2 regions of the Variovorax robiniae genome follow, and region 1 is predicted to be linked to the other one. Evidence: predicted binding sites of a transcription regulator. Region 1 holds the regulator's gene; the other holds the start of a gene.
What was found. The regulator sigma-54, encoded in region 1, starts transcription at its own class of promoters, with help from an activator protein. The targets are predictions, from matches to a motif close to TGGCANGNAANCTGCTTT.
Positions count from the first base shown of each region.

Region 2: the regulator sigma-54 is predicted to act here: its motif matches at 3,653-3,670, upstream of WKW79_RS20430 (outer envelope protein).

Region 1 covers NZ_JBBKZS010000012.1:10,155-15,991, reverse strand. The annotation lists gene argS (arginine--tRNA ligase) at 1-3, shown strand, start outside; gene WKW79_RS23940 (SPOR domain-containing protein) at 9-713, shown strand; gene WKW79_RS23935 (thiol:disulfide interchange protein DsbA/DsbL) at 947-1,594, shown strand; gene lptA (lipopolysaccharide transport periplasmic protein LptA) at 1,699-2,406, shown strand; gene lptB (LPS export ABC transporter ATP-binding protein) at 2,406-3,245, shown strand; gene rpoN (RNA polymerase factor sigma-54) at 3,256-4,842, shown strand; gene WKW79_RS23915 (TolC family protein) at 5,241-5,837, shown strand, end outside.
Region 2 covers NZ_JBBKZS010000008.1:300,259-306,095, reverse strand. The annotation lists gene WKW79_RS20445 (error-prone DNA polymerase) at 1-1,390, opposite strand, end outside; gene WKW79_RS20440 (Y-family DNA polymerase) at 1,383-2,687, opposite strand; gene imuA (translesion DNA synthesis-associated protein ImuA) at 2,656-3,510, opposite strand; gene WKW79_RS20430 (outer envelope protein) at 3,725-4,537, shown strand; gene WKW79_RS20425 (AraC family transcriptional regulator) at 4,895-5,837, shown strand, end outside.

The DNA.
Region 1 (5,837 bases):
TGACATCCATGAAAAAACGACAAAGCGGCAATGTAGTCATCGGCCTGATCATCGGCCTCGTCATCGGGCTGGGTGTGGCCCTGGGCATCGCGGTCTACGTGACCAAGGTGCCGATCCCGTTCATGACCAAGACGCAGCGTGGCGGCGCGGAACAAGACGAGGCCGAGGCCCGCAAGAACCGCGACTGGGACCCGAACGCGCCGCTGGCCGGCAAGGCCGGTGCCAAGCCGCCCGCGCCCGCCCCGGTCGCCGTGGCGCCCACGACCGTGCCCCAGCCCGCCACGGTGGGCCCGCTCAATCCGCCGGCCACCCCGCCCGTGCCGGTGGTGGTCGCGCCCACCAAGCCGGGCGCCAAGCCAACGACGCCGGCCGAAGCCAACGCCTCGCCCTCCAACGACCCGATCGGCGACCTCGCCCGCTCGAAAACTGGCGGTGGCACGCAGGTCGCGGCTGCGGCGCCGTCTTCCGGCGCGGACCCGTTCATGTACTTCGTGCAGGCCGGCGCCTACCGCTCGACCGAGGATGCCGAGGCGCAACGTGCCAAGCTTTCGCTGATGGGCGTCGAGACCAAGGTCACCGAACGCGAGCAGGCCGGACGCACCGTCTACCGTGTGCGTGCCGGTCCCTACAGCAAGAAGGACGATGCCGATCGCCTGAAGGAACGGCTCGACAGCGGCGGCCTGGATACCGCGCTGGTCCGGGTGCAGAAGTAAGCTGCCGCACGGCTGGTGCCTGCTTCGAGCAGGCCTTTCGCTCCTCGCCGGAAGAGACTGCGGCACCGCATCGCCGGCCGCCTTGTCTTCCACGAAAGGTGGTAGGCCAAGCGGGCTAGCCGCGAAGCCTCGGAAACTAATTGAAACTTGCAGGGAGAATGGCGCACGGCCGGCGCGCGAGGAACTTCGCGTCGCATGGCAAGCTCTGTCAGCCGCACTGGAGAATTTGTTCAATGAATCGTCGTGATTTTTCGCTGGCCGCCACTTCGCTCGGCCTGCTCCCCCTGGCCAGCCCGTCGCATGCGCAGGCCCCCATGTTCGCGGCCGGCAAGGACTACATCAAGCTCGGCAAGGCCGCGCCGGTGGATTCGCCGGCCGGCAAGGTCGAGGTGGTCGAGTTCTTCTCGTACAACTGCCCGCACTGCGCCGCCTTCGAGCCGGACCTGGAGAAGTGGGTCAAGAAACTGCCGCCGCAGGTTGCTTTCCGGCGCGTGCCGGTGGCCTTCGTCGGCAACGACGTCGAGAGCAAGCAGCGCATGTACTACACGCTCGAGGCCATGGGCAAGGTCGACGAGATGCAGATGAAGATCTTCGACGCCATCCACCGCCAGCGCCAGCCGATCATGGGCGACGACGCCATCCTGGCCTGGGTCGCCAAGCAGCCGGAACTCGACGCCAAGAAATTCGGCGAGATGTTCAAGTCCTTCTCCGTCTCGGGCAAGGTCAAGCGCGCCACGCAGTTGCAGAACGAATACCAGGTCAGCGGCGTGCCCGCTTTCGGCGTGGCGGGCCGCTGGTATGTGGACGGCGAACTGGCCAAAAGCATGGAGCGCGCGCTGCAAATCACCGATTACCTGATCGGCGAAGCCCGCAAGACTTGATCGATCAAGTCATTCGTCAGAAATATCGACCTCTGACACTGGGCCTTTCGTCAAGGTCGCGTCAGCCTGCCGCATACAATGGGCGCAGCAAGTTTCGTGCCTTTATGACCACGCGCTCATTCCTCCTCACCCCGCTTCGATCCGCATGCAAGGCAACCCTCGGTCTGCTCACCCTGGCGGCCGTTGCGGGCGCGCCGCTGGCACACGCTGAAAAGGCCGATCGCGCCAAGCCGATGAACATCGAGTCCGACTCGATGCGCTACGACGACCTGAAGCAGACCAGCGTGTTCACCGGCGCCGTGGTCGTCACCAAGGGCACCATCATCATCCGCGGCGCGCGCATCGACGTGCGGCAGGACCCTGAGGGCTACCAGTACGGCGTGGTCACCGCCGCACCCGGCAAGCTGGCCTACTACAAGCAGAAGCGCGACGCGCCCGGCGGCGACGAGTGGATCGAGGGCGAATCCGACCGCATCGAGTACGACAGCCGCGCCGACAACGTCAAGTTCATCGGCCATGCCGTGATGCGGCGCCTGATCGGCAGCAAGGTCAACGACGAAAGCAGCGGCCCGCTGATCGTCTACGACCAGAGCAACGACACCTTCACAGTCAACGGCTCCACCGTGCCGCCGGACGCTGCCGTGTCGACCGGCACGCAAGGTGCGCGGGTGCGTGCGGTGCTCACGCCGCGTCCGCCGGCCAACGCAGTGCCGGGCAGCCCCAGGGCCGGCTCCGCGCCTCCGCCGCCCGCGCCGGCCCCTGGCGCCGGCCTGCGCTCCACCACCACGCTCGGTGGGGAAGCGCGTCCGTGATGCGCAACGACAACGCCTTGATCGACACCGGCGGCGAGCCTTTGCTCGGGTCCGGTGGCGGCGCCGTCGCGGGTATCGCCGGGAACGGCAGCCGCCTGGAAGCGCGCGGCCTGCAGAAGTCCTACGGCAGCCGCATGGTGGTCAAGGACGTGTCGCTGGGCGTGCAGAAGGGCGAAGTGGTCGGCCTGCTCGGTCCCAACGGCGCCGGTAAGACCACGTCCTTCTACATGATCGTGGGCCTGGTCCGGGCCGATGCCGGCGACATCACCATCGACGGCGAGCCGATCGCGCACATGCCGATCCACCGCCGCGCGCGCATGGGGCTGAGCTACCTGCCGCAGGAGGCCTCGATCTTCCGCAAGCTGACGGTCGAGCAGAACGTGCGCGCCGTGCTGGAGCTGCAATTCGAGACCAATGCCAAGGGCAAGCGCGTGCCGCTGACCGAAGGCCGGATCGCGCAGCGCCTCACCGAATTGCTGACCGACCTGCGCGTCGAACATCTGCGTGATTCCCCGGCACTGTCACTGTCGGGCGGAGAACGCAGGCGCGTGGAAATCGCGCGGGCGCTGGCCACCCAGCCGCGCTTCATCCTGCTGGACGAGCCCTTCGCGGGGATCGACCCGATCGCCGTGATCGAGATCCAGCGGATCATCAGCTTCCTGAAGGGGCGCGGCATCGGCGTGCTCATCACGGACCACAACGTGCGGGAGACGCTGGGCATCTGCGATCACGCTTTCATCATCAGCGACGGGCAAGTGCTGGCACAAGGCACGCCTTCGGAGATCGTCGACAACGCGGAGGTACGCAGGGTGTATCTCGGCGAGCATTTCAGAATGTAGGGGCCTCGGCATGAAGCAAGGCCTGTCGCTGCGCGTATCGCAGCACCTGGCACTGACGCCCCAATTGCAGCAGTCGATCCGGCTGTTGCAGCTGTCGACGCTGGAACTGAGCCAGGAAGTCGAGCAGATGCTCGACGACAACCCGTTCCTGGAACGTACCGCGGAAGAGGCCGTGCGCGAGGAGTTCGGCCTCGAGGCTGCGGACACGCCGCCGCCGCGGGACGACGACTTCGCGACCGTGCCAGCCGCCAACGGCGCCGACGGCCCCGCCACGAGCGCCGCTTCGAACGATGCGGATGCCGCCACCGCCGATGCGACCGCCGACGGCGTCTCCGACGGCGAGCCCGACTGGGGCGGCGACGGCACCGTCGACATGGTGCCCGACGACAGCGAATGGGGCGGCGACGCCCCCGCGCGTGCCAACAACCTGAACGGCGACGAGCGCGCCGACGCCACCGAACTGGCGCGCAGCCAGGAGTCGCTGCAGGCCTTCCTGCACCGCCAGGCCCTGGGCCTGCGCCTCGACGATACCGACCGCGCCGCGCTGAGCTTCCTGATCGAGTCGCTCAACGACGACGGCTACCTGGAGGACTCGCTGCCTGCGCTGGCCTCGGGCCTGGCCGGCAGCGACAACGACGAGTTCGATGAACTTGTGCACCGCTTCCAGATGGCGCTGGGCCTGCTGCAGAGCCTGGAGCCGGTCGGCGTGGGTGCGCGCGACCTCGGCGAATGCCTGGCGATCCAGCTGCGCGCGCTGGCCGATGAGGATGAATCCGAGGACGAGGAGCAGGTGCGCAAGGTCGCCATCGCGATCTGCAAGCTGCCGATGGACCTGCTGGCCCGCCGCGACTTCAAGCGCCTGGCCACGCTGACCAAGAGCAACGAAGAACTGGTGCGCGGCGCGATGCAGCTCATCGCGCGGCTGGAGCCCAAGCCGGGCCGGCGCTTTGTCGACGTCGAGCGCAACGTGGTCGTGCCGGACGTGATCGTCTCCCGCACCGGCCGCGGCGCCTCGCTCAAGTTCCGCGTGATGCTCAACCCGGACGTGATGCCGCGCCTGCGCGTGCACGACATCTACGCCGGCGCGCTGAAGGCGCACAAGGGCGAGGGCAGCCAGGCGCTGTCGCAGCGGCTGCAGGAGGCGCGCTGGTTCATCAAGAACATCCAGCAGCGATTCGACACGATCCTGCGCGTATCCAACGCCATCGTCGAGCGGCAGAAGAACTTCTTCGTGCATGGCGAACTGGCCATGCGGCCGCTGGTGCTGCGCGAGATCGCCGACGAGCTGGGCCTGCATGAATCGACCATCAGCCGCGTGACGACCGCCAAGTACATGGCGACGCCCTACGGCACGGTGGAGCTCAAGTACTTCTTCGGCTCTGCGCTGGGCACGGAGACGGGCGGCAATGCGTCGAGCACGGCGGTGCGGGCGCTGATCAAGCAGTTCGTGACCAGCGAGAACATCAAGAAGCCGCTGTCGGACAGCCAGATCTCGGACATGCTCAAGGAGCAGGGGATCGAGTGCGCGCGCCGGACGGTGGCGAAGTACCGCGAGGCGCTGCGGATCGCGCCGGCGAATTTGCGCAAGGCGCTGTAGCGCTGCGTTCGTTCCGGGAAGCACGGCCCCCGCTCGGGCGCAGCCGCTGCACGATGGTTGCACGATCAGGGCGCGTGCCGCCTGCGCAATGGCCGTCCGCCGCGGCCGATCAAGACCCGACCGGCACCTGACCCGCATCCGCCCCCTCGTGTTCGCGCATGGGCGGATTGGCCTCGCATTTCCGCGATTTCCGGCATCTGGACAGCGTGGTGAGGCTGGTGAGTGAAGTAATCCACACTCCCGGTGAGTTAATGCTTCGATCAGCGCCGCCAGCGCCCCAGACTGTCAATCAATTGCAAAACTTAAGGTTACAATAAGTAACCATCTTTACAGCATTAGCCACGGTTTTCACCAGTCGGTTCTTGATTTCCTGAAGTTCGCCTTTTCGACCGACCCGTATGAATTTTCGTGCTGCGATTGCTGTAGTTTCTTGCCTGCTCGGAAGCTTCCTGCCGATCGAAACTGTTCGTGCGCAGGCCCTGGAAGTGCTGGTGCGAAGCGCACTCGATTCCAACCCCAAGGTCCTGGCGGCACGCTCCACGGCCCGCGCCTCGAATTTCGAGGTAACCCAGGCGCAGGCGGCCTGGTCTCCACGGGTGGACCTCGTTGCCGATCCGGGCCGTAGCACTGGGGTGACGGGTTCGGGCTCGGTCCAGTCCGGTGACATCGGCCTTCGAGGAAGCCAGCTGCTGTACGACGGCGGCAAGTCCGATGCCGAGATCGACCGGCAGAAAGCCCGGCTGACCGCATCAGAGCAGCGCGTCATCGTCAGCGCCGAGCAGATCGGCGGCCAGATCGCCGACCTCTATCTGGAGGCACTGAAGCAATCCAAGCTCGCCAGCGTCGCCGCGGACAACGTCGCCGCCCACCAGGACCTGGTCAAGCGAGTGGAGGATATCGTCGCGGTCGACCGCGGTCGTGGCTCCGAATTGACCCAGACCCAGGCCCGCCTGGAGCAGGCAAGGATCAGCTTCCAACAGCGGCAATCTGCCTCG
Region 2 (5,837 bases), on a different contig from region 1:
AGCAGATGACGACGGCGGCGATGGCGGCGCGGTCGCGGCCGTACTTGTCGTAGATGTACTGGATGACCTCCTCGCGTCGCTGGTGCTCGAAGTCGACGTCGATGTCGGGCGGCTCGCGGCGCTCGCGGCTCAGGAAGCGCTCGAACAGCAGGTTGCCGGTCTCGGGGTTGATGGCAGTGATCTGCAGGCAATAGCAGACGGCCGAGTTGGCAGACGACCCGCGGCCCTGGCAGAGGATGTGCCGCTCGCGCGCGAAGCGGACGATGTCCTCGACGGTGAGGAAGAACATCTCGTACTTCAGCTCGATGATGAGGTCGAGCTCGCGCTGGATCTGGCGGCGGATCTTGTCTTCCACGCCGTTCGGATAGCGGATGCGCGCGCCCTCCCAGGTCTTGCGCACCAGCGTCTGCGTGGGGGTCTCGCCGCCGCCGACGAGTTCGAGCGGGTACTTGTAGTGATCGCGGATGCGTTCAAGATCGAAGCGGCAGCGCTCCATCACGACGAGCGTGTGGGCCAGCAGTTCCGGCGGGTAGAGGTCGGCCAGGCGCATGCGCGAACGCAGGTGGCGCTCGGCATTGGGCTGCAGTGCGAAGCCGCATTCGCCCACTGGCTTGCCTTCGCGGATGGCGGTGACCACGTCCTGCAGGGGCTTGCGGGAACGCTTGTGCATGTGCACGTCGCCGGTAGCCACGAGGGGCACGCCGGCCTGCGCACCGAGTTGCTGCAGCGAGGCGAGCCAGAGGTCGTCGTCGATCTCGTTCTGCAGCGCGACGGCAATCCACAGATGGGCGCCGAACAGCGCGAAGGCGCTCGCCACATCGGCGCCGGCAGCCTCCAGGTCCAGCATCTCGCCGGGCACGCGGCGCGGCACGAACAGCACTTCGCAGCGCTGCAGCGAGGCCACGTCGCTCGTGGCCCAGTCCACGCGGTATTCGCCCTTGGGCGCCGAGGTGTTGCGCGCGGCGGTGATGAATTCGCAGAGGTTGCCCCAGCCTTCGAGATCGTGCGCGATCGCCACGAGCCGGAAGCGGCCGAAGTCGAACTCGCTGCCGAGCAGCACGCGGAAGCCCGGATTGCGCGGCAGCTTCGGCTCTTCCGGATGTGTGCGCTCGTACTCGGTGAGCGCCTCGAGATGATCGCGCAGGCCGACATGCGCCCGCACCACGCCGGCCACCGAGCATTCGTCGGTGAGGGCCAGCGCGCGATAGCCGAGTTGATACGCACGTTCGACCAGTTCCTCCGGGCTCGATGCGCCGCGCTGAAAGCTGAAGTTGCTCAGCGCATGCAGCTCGGCGTAATCGGGCAGGCCCGGCACGATCGATGGCTTGGGCGGCACGCGCAGCGGATGCGGGATGCGCGCCTGCAGTTGCTTGTCGCTGAGTTCAGGCATAGAGGCCTTGCAGGTACCAGCGCGGCGCCTGGTCCAGGGCCAGCGGGGCGGAGAGGCGCTCGCGGTACACCCACACGAGCCCTGCCTCGGGGCTTTCGGCGATGTAGTAGTCGCGCACCGCCGGATGGCCGCCCTCTTCCTCCTTGCCGCCCCACCAGCCCGCCTCCAGCCGCTGCGGGCCGCTCAGGCGGCGCAGCTTGCCGCGGTAATAGGGATGGCCGCCGCGAATTTCCAGCGGCAGGGGTTGGCGCAACAGCCAGGGCGGATACAAGCCATCGGGTTGCAAGGCGGGCTTGGCGGCGCGGGGGCGGCCCAGCGCCGGTTGCCAAGCCTGCATGGCTTCGGGCCGATGGTCGGCCTGCGTCACCGGCACGAGCACCTGCTGCGCGCCGAGCCGCGCGCTGAGGCGTTCCACCAGTTCATGCAGCTTGTCGCCCTTGCGCGAATCCTCGGGCAGGAAGCTGGTGCTGGCGCCGGCCCAGGACGCGGTCTCCAACGTGCGCAGGCGCAGCCAGCTCGCGGGAGCGGCGAGCTGGGTGAGCGCCAGTTTCTCGCTCATCAGGCGGCGCAGGTGCGCCATGTCCTGCGTGGGCTGGGCCGTGCGCACGGTGATGTGCTGGTGCGGGGGCAGGTCGACGCCGTTGAGGCGCCGGAGATCGAGCGTCCATTCCAGCTCCAGTGCCACCGCACCGCGCTGGCGGCCGCGCAGCCAGATCTGCAGGGCGGACAGCAGGCGGTTGGCCGACCACATGAGCTCGGGCGCGGTTTCGGCGAGTGCGGGCAGTTCCAGCTTCTGCTCGAACACGTCGGGCAGCGTGAGCCAGGTGTGCTGGTCGGGGCGCAGGCCCCAGGCGATGTCGAGTGCAGTCCTCAGGGTCGTGTCGAAGCGCCTTGCCAGCCCGCCCCGCGGCAGCGCCGCGACATCGCCCCAGGTCTGGCAGCCGAGACGGGCCAGCACGTCCAGGTGCGGTTGCGCCGCGCTGAGGGTGTCGAGCGGCAAGGCGGCCGGCACATCTGCCGGCGGCTTCTGGCCGCGGGCGAACATGCGAAGGCGAGCCAGCGCGACGAGGCTGGTGGCGCCCTGGACCCGCTGTACGGGCGCCTCTGACGGATTCGACGCGGAAATCTGGCGCATCAACGAAAGTCGGCCACCCCACAGGCGTTCGCAGGCGGAGACTTCGAGCAGCAAGCCTTCGTCGAGCCAGGTGACGCGCGGCGTGAACTGCAGCGCCCACCAGCCGAGCGCATCGCGCGGGAGGCCGGATTCAGGCGACCAGCGCAGGGCGATCCAGTGCACTGGGTGCTCCTTTCCAAGCGCTCGGCCCGGCGCGAACCTCGGCCCCCACGCCCGGCACTTCGAGACCTCGCTGCCGCCCAAGTGGAATGCTCACCACCGTCGCCCCCGCCTCCACCGGCACCCCGCCCAACTGCTGCAACCGCGCCTTGCGACGCAACTGGCTGGCAGCCAGCAGCGCCGTCATGCGCCCGTTGCGCGCCGGCAGCGTGAGGGGCGCTGCGAGCGGCGGGCCGCGGCGCTTGAGCAGGTGGACCTGCATCCGGCCTTCCGCTTCCGGCACCACCTGCAGGCGCAGCCGCGCGGGCGAAGCGTTCTGCGCCACGGATTCCGGCCGGAACACGAACAGCAGCCCTTCATGCTGCGCGGCCGCCAGTTGCAGCCGACGCAACTCACCCACCCGCGCCTGCGGCAGCCAGGCCAGCACGGCCGCGATGTCGGCGCAGCGCAGCGCCTGCTCGCAGGCCCAAAGGCGGGCGCCCGCAGCCTCCCCTCGGATCCACATCAAGGCCTCCACCGGCAAGCCCCCCGCCGCAAGCGCCGGCCCGAAGGGCTCCTGCGGCGCACCGATCAGCACGACCGGCCCGCCACGCGCCTGCACCGCCTGCGCCAGCGCGGGCAGCAGCAGTTGCCAGACATGCGCCTCGGGCGCGGACTGGAGCACCTCCGTCATCGCGCCAACCGGCCAGCCGCCGCCAGGCAACTGCGCATCCAGCGCCGCATGGCCGGTCGCGACAATCTGTGCGTCGGCGCCGCCGAGCTCGTCGCCGCGCCAGACGTTGTGACGCCCCGAAGTCAAGAAAGGGTCGAGGGAAAGGAGGCCCATGATGGAATCGATAACTGTATTTTTATACAGTATTTCGAGCCCACCGGGTTTTTCTTTTTGACAGTCCAGTCGAGTCCGGAAGGGAGAGACAAGGGTATACCCTTACAGGTCTTACAATCGCTACTGACCCATCGGTCAGTTTTGGCACAAATGTTGCAACCAGATGTGTCGCGCCCCCAGGCGCTTTCTCCATGTCCCCAACAACAGTTCCCCGATGAAATTCAAAGCCGCCTCGGCGCTCGCCGCCCTCGCCTTCGCCAGTTCCTTCGCCCATGCCGACTTCCTCGACTGGAGCGACACCTCCATCGGCTACCGCTACGGGACCCAGTTCCGCGAGCCCTACAACAGGCAGGACATCGCCAAGAACATCGTCAACTTCACCCATGCCGACGGCTTCAAGTACGGCACCAACTACCTCAACATCGACGTGCTGAAGTCCGACAGCAAGGACAGCGACGCGACCGAGACCTACATCGTCTACCGCAACACGCTGGACCTCGGCAAGATCACCGGCAGCAGCTTCGCCTTCGGCCCGGTGCGCGGCCTGGGCATCACCAGCGGCTTCGATTGGAACCACAAGAACGACCCCGGCTACGCCTCGCGCAAGCAGATGGTCGTGCTCGGCCCGACGGTGATGATGGACGTGCCCGGCTTCCTCAACATCGGCGTGCTGGCCCTGTGGGAAAGCAACGAGCCGAACAGCATCGACCGCCGCTACTACTACAAGACGCACCCCGCGCTCAGCGTGACCTGGGCAATACCGCTGGGTGACACCAACCTGTCCTTCGAGGGCTACCTGAACTGGATCGCGCCCAAGGGCAAGGACGAGTTCGGCAACAACACGGCGACCGAAACCAACTTCGACGGCATCCTCTGGTACGACGCGGGCGTGCCGCTCAACTGGGGCAAGAACAAGTTCCGCGTGGGCCTGGAATACCAGTACTGGCGCAACAAGTTCGGCAACCCCAGCAGCGTCCCGGGCTCGCTCGCCAAGACGCCGCAGATCCGCGCCGAATACCACTTCTAAACACCAACGACGCATGCCGTCCGTGCGTTCTGTTCGGGAGCACCCGTGGAACCGGCTTTGCCGGGCCACTGGGTGCGCCCCCTCGAAGGGGCTGAGGGCCGCGGCTCCAAGCCTGCCTGCGCAGGCTTGGACGGCCCGCAAGAGCAGCCGCCTATGGCGGCCGCCCGGGCGCCGCAGGCGCTTCGGGGGTGGGTCAATACAGACCCTATGAGAGCGGTGCGACCCGATTCCTATAATTCGACGCGAAATCGGTTGAACCTGGAACAAGCAGTTGGATGCGCCTGAGTACACCGTGATCGGTATCAGTTTTTCCAGGTTCAATTCCGCTGCGGCGGCACACAGTGCAAAGGGCACTTCATGGAAGCGTGGTTCAGTTCGGAAATGCAGCCGATTTGCCAGTCGCCTGTGTTCGTCTCCGACGACCCCGACGTGGTCAAGCACCAGACCGCCCTCGCATTCAAGGAACACGACCTGTCCTGGGGCAAGGGCAAGGTCGATGCGGCACTGTTCGGTGCGCATGTGGGCTCGCTCTCCTTCTTCGTTCTCCAGTACGGCGCGGCCGTGCATATCGAACCGGGGCAACTCGACGGCTTCGTGCTGTTCCAGGTGCCGCTGGCGGGCTCCGCCGCGATCCGCGTGGACGGCCGGCCCGTGGCGGCTTCACCCAGCACCGGCGCGGTGATCTCGCCCAGCCTCGGCCTGGAACTCGACTGGCACGAGGGCTGCCGCCAATTGCTGGTGAAGATCCCGCGCGAACGGGTGGAGAACACGTGTCGCAACCTCCTCGACGACGAGTTGCGCCGGCCGATCGAGTTCGACCCTGAACTGCATCTCGACAACGACACGGGCCGCAGCTGGCAGCACCAGCTCGCCAGTCATTTCTGCAGCCTGCACATGCCTTCGCAGGCGCTGGCGCCGCAACTGCTGCCGGTGCAGGAAGAAGCGCTCATCCATCATCTGCTGCTGCGCCAGGGCAGCAACTATTCAGTGCGCCTGTCGCAGTCGCAACGCGCCGCGGCGCCGCGCCAGGTGCGCGCGGCACAGCATTTCATCCATGCGCACCTGTATGAAACGCTGACGCTGGAGACGGTCGCCAAGGCCAGCGGTGCCAGTGTCCGCGGCCTGTGCCTGGCCTTCCAGAAGCACCTGCAACAGTCGCCGATGGCCTATGTGCGCACCGCCCGGCTGGAGCGGGCGCGGCAGGACCTGCTCAGTGCGCCACCCGGGGCGCAGGTCACGGACATCGCACTGCGTTGGGGCTTCAACCATGTGGGGCGATTCAGCACGGCCTATCGCAAGC